DNA from 2 places in the Vibrio sp. Vb0349 genome. Region 2 is predicted to be linked to the other one. Evidence: riboswitches for the same ligand, from Rfam matches in the RefSeq annotation. Region 2 holds a riboswitch; the other holds the start of a gene.
What was found. Region 2 has a riboswitch for lysine ahead of lysC (lysine-sensitive aspartokinase 3). Riboswitches for the same ligand answer to the same signal wherever they lie in the genome.

Region 1: linked by a shared signal. The riboswitch ahead of tet(35) (tetracycline efflux Na+/H+ antiporter family transporter Tet(35)) and the one ahead of lysC (lysine-sensitive aspartokinase 3) in region 2 are both predicted to bind lysine.

Annotation. Positions count from the first base shown of each region.
Region 1 covers NZ_JAWOTS010000002.1:92,618-94,819, reverse strand. The annotation lists gene tet(35) (tetracycline efflux Na+/H+ antiporter family transporter Tet(35)) at 1-1,231, opposite strand, end outside; lysine riboswitch at 1,341-1,523, opposite strand; gene R7Q47_RS03725 (H-NS family nucleoid-associated regulatory protein) at 2,106-2,202, shown strand, end outside.
Region 2 covers NZ_JAWOTS010000032.1:25,697-27,898, forward strand. The annotation lists gene R7Q47_RS20925 (pyridoxal-phosphate-dependent aminotransferase family protein) at 1-624, opposite strand, end outside; lysine riboswitch at 845-1,023, shown strand; gene lysC (lysine-sensitive aspartokinase 3) at 1,125-2,202, shown strand, end outside.

The DNA of each region.
Region 1 (2,202 bases), on a different contig from region 2:
TACCTGTTGAGAACGCCATCAGGCCAGACAACAAGAATAGGATAACTGGTAGCCAGTGCGGGTTAATGTTGCCCTGCGCCATTGTCGAAAGGTAAGTACCAGTCTTCATATCACCGATAACAGAACCAATGGTCCAGGCAAATACTAAGATTAGAATCGCACCAAACATAGACTTAGCACCAATCCAAAGTGTACGTGTGATCTCAGCCATTGGTAGACCTTGCTTCACAACAGTAAACAGTGCAACTGCTAAGCCAAGCAAGCTACCGTAGATTAGTGATGTACCTACATCTGTATTTTCAAAAGCACCAAGAAGCGCAAATTCTTTACCATCAGCAGCCAATGCTTGGCCACCCGTGTAAAGCATTGAAGCGATAGTCGCGATAATCAGCGTTACGATAGGAAGTATCAAATCTGACACTTTACCCTTTTCACTTTCACGGATATCTAGCTCTTCGTTTAGGTCATGCGCTTCTTGCGAGTCATTTTCTTTATCTTTATCAAAGCCACGACCTTGCGATGCAGAGATCTCATGCTCACGCATTTTACCAATATCAAGACCAAACCACGCAACAGCGAACACCATTAGCAGCGCAAAAACGGCGTAGAAGTTCATTGGGATAAGACGAACATATGCGCCAAGAGCCGAATACTCTGTGATCCCATGTGAGACTAAGATCCCGCCAATAATAGTAATAATGTAAGCCCCCCAGCTAGAAGCAGGCATAATTACACACATTGGAGCAGCGGTTGAGTCTAGAATGTACGCAAGCTTAGCGCGAGACACATAAAAGCGATCGGTTACTGGGCGAGAGATCGCACCAACAGCAAGGCTATTAAAGTAATCATCGACAAAAATGAATACGCCTAAAAAGGCGGCAAGAAGTTTGGAGCCGCGTTTACTCTTCACTCGAGATTGTGCCCATTCAGCAAAAGCACGAGTACCGCCAGATAGCGTTAATAAAGCTGTTGTCATACCTAATAAGATTAGGAAACCAACAATGCTCATGTTCCAAGTGTTAATTCCGCCATCTTCAATAAAGACAGAAGAAACTTGAGAACTGACGTAACCTGCGGTGTCGCTGATAGACCAGCTATTAAGTAGCACCGCACCTAGCACGATACCTACACCCAAGGAAACTAATACACGTCGAGTCAAAATCGCCAAAGTCAAAGCGACAATAGGTGGCAACAATGAAACAGGAGAACTAGAAAAATCTATTAAATTCATGATCTTCAAAAACCAAAGTTTGGCTAGAGATCTACTGCAGACAAGTCACGTAGCATACGATACGTGCTCATGTTGAACTTAGCGACAGGGAAGCGAACACTCCACCCAACCCTACAGTAGCGCTCCATAGTTTAATGTGAATATATACTATGGCAGTGTTGTTCCTTTCAGATACAACCCCAGCAAGTAACTTTGATGAGTTACTTACTTCGGCAATCTTCGCCTTCCACTATTATTCATTGGCATCACCCCAATAATAGCTACTCTTCGAGACCGCGCCTCTACGGCAACAACAAACAATTAACCACTAACTGTACAAATTAACAACAAATTGTCTGCAATATTGCATCAGGTGGCAGCCATTGTACTTATGATGAGAGTCAATGCAACACATCAAACTAAATTAAACAAATAAATAATGACTGAGATAATTTATAAACCTTGCCTACTTCCATAAGTTTTGTGCAACTGAAATCACATCAATCATGTTATTTATGAAACATTATTACTACCTTAGAAATATCATGGTTTATCTTATATCAATAAATTAAGGATATATGACACAGCATTAAAGATGGATGCTTCATATTTTTAAGTAATAACTCAAATTTTTTTATAAAAAACCAAGCTGTCACTCTCTCTATACAATAATGATTGTTGATTTTAGTTCTCATCTAATAATGATTTATTTCGAGTGTAATAATATTAATTGCTTTAAAAAATAGTCAAATTTAAACAAAATCTTGATTTAGCATTTGCACATAAGGAAAAGATAAAGTTAAATATAAGGACTCTTTGTTTATTTATAGATTGGCATTATTTAATCGTAACGATAAAAAGTGCCCAACACATTAACCTTTTAATAGGAATCGTTATGTCAGAGCTGACTAAAACCCTTCTAAATATCCGTAGCCTTCGTGCATTTTCTCGTGAGCTGACTCTAGAACAATTGGAAGAAGCTCTAGATAAAC
Region 2 (2,202 bases):
TGGTGAGAGCCCAGGTACACATGACAAACATTTTTGACTACCAGAGTAAACCGCATCCAGTTGCCATTCATCCACTTTTAACGGCACACCACCAAGCGATGTCACCGCATCAACAATAGATAATGCATTATGCTGTTTCGCCAGCTTACCCAATGCTTGAGCATCACTGACTGCACCAGTTGAGGTTTCCGCATGCACAAAAGCAAGAATTTTTGTATCTGGGTGCTGTTCGAGTGCTTGCTCGACTTTATCAATGGAAACAGGCGTCCCCCATTCATCATCGACGATAACAACTTCGCCACCAGCACGGACGACATTTTCGCGCATGCGTTCACCAAATACACCGTTACGGCAGACGATCACTTTGTCGCCTTTCTCGATCAAGTTTACAAAGCAGGTTTCCATCCCTGCGCTACCAGGCGCTGAAACCGCAATAGTGAACTCATTGTCAGTTTGAAAGGCATACTTCAATAGCTGCTTGAGCTCATCCATCATACCGATAAACAGAGGATCAAGGTGACCTACCGTAGGACGGCTTAGTGCTTGTAACACTTGAGGATAAATATCAGAAGGACCAGGTCCCATTAAAATACGGTGAGGCGGAATAAAGCTTTGGATCGACATGTCAGCTCCTTGATTATCTTTTATCCTGAGCATTCTAAAAGTTCTATTCAATAACATGGCTCAGGTGTAGGGTTCTTCACCCTAATAGATTTTTCCTCTATCAGCAATTAGCCGTAAGTATGGAGGTCAAACCAGTGTCACAAAATCGTTAATAAAAAACACCATAAAGGTTGAAATATTGATTGACATTAAGGCCTCAAAACCGTTCAATGTTTGAGCTTTATGTAGAAGAGGAGCGCTACCCAGGTAGATGATTTGTGGAACCGCAATTCCAACACCAATCATTGAGGGGGAGTAGTGCCGAGGTAAGTCAAAGTTGCAGGATTTGACTTGTCGGTTGAATTGGGCTGAATCCCATCAACTGTCATCAGCGCAGTCTGATGAAGGGCTTCTGAGGGTAAATTTTTCAAATAGCATTCTAAATACCTCTCTTTTTGCTCTGTTCCTTTTCTCACTAAACATTGGATGTACAATTTTTTAGGAAGTCGTGGGAGAACGCAGTGAGCGCATTTAACGTAGCTAAATTCGGTGGAACCAGTGTTGCCAACTTTGAGGCAATGAGTCGTTGCGCCACCATTATCGAAAACAATCCAAATACTCGCCTGGTCGTGAGCAGCGCTTGCTCTGGCGTCACCAACCTATTGGTAGAACTCGCCAACGGTGTTCAGGATCAAACGCACCGTACTGAGCTGCTGCAAAATCTGGCCAACATTCATGACGCCATTTTAACTCAGCTCGAAGACAGCACGAAAACTGCTGCCGAGGTGTATGGCATATTAGATACCGTAACCAGCCTGGCCGAGGCTGCATCTATCCAAGCTAGTGCGAAGTTAACCGATCATTTAGTCGCATGTGGCGAACTCATGTCGACGCATATTCTAACTCAGTTAATGTGTGAGCGAGGCATTCAAGCTGTGCGCTTTGATATCCGCGATGTGCTGCGTACTGATGACAACTTTGGTCGCGCAGAGCCAAACATTGAAGCAATTTCGACGCTTGCGCAAGATAAACTCGTACCACTTTGCCAACAATCCGTTGTTGTTACTCAAGGCTTCATAGGATCTGACGAAGCCGGTAATACAACAACACTAGGTCGAGGAGGCAGCGATTACAGCGCCGCCTTAATTGCTGAGAGCGTCAAAGCGGCAGGGTTAGAAATCTGGACTGATGTTCCGGGCATCTACACAACAGACCCGCGAATTGCGCCAAAAGCCTCACCAATTCCTGAGATCAGCTTTAGTGAAGCTTCAGAAATGGCTAACTTTGGCGCTAAAATCCTTCACCCTTCTACGCTAGTACCTGCATTGCGCCACGACATTCCGGTATTTGTGGGGTCATCGAAAGAGCCTGAAAAAGGGGGAACTTGGATTCGCCACCAAGTCGAAAGCTCACCGTTATTCCGTGCGCTAGCTTTGCGTTGTAACCAAACCATGGTAACGCTACGCAGCGCCAATATGTTCCACGCATACGGTTTCTTAGCAAAGGTCTTTGAGATCCTTGCAAAGCATAAGATCTCTGTCGATTTGATCACGACATCTGAAATCAGTGTATCGTTAACACTTGATCAAACTGATACAT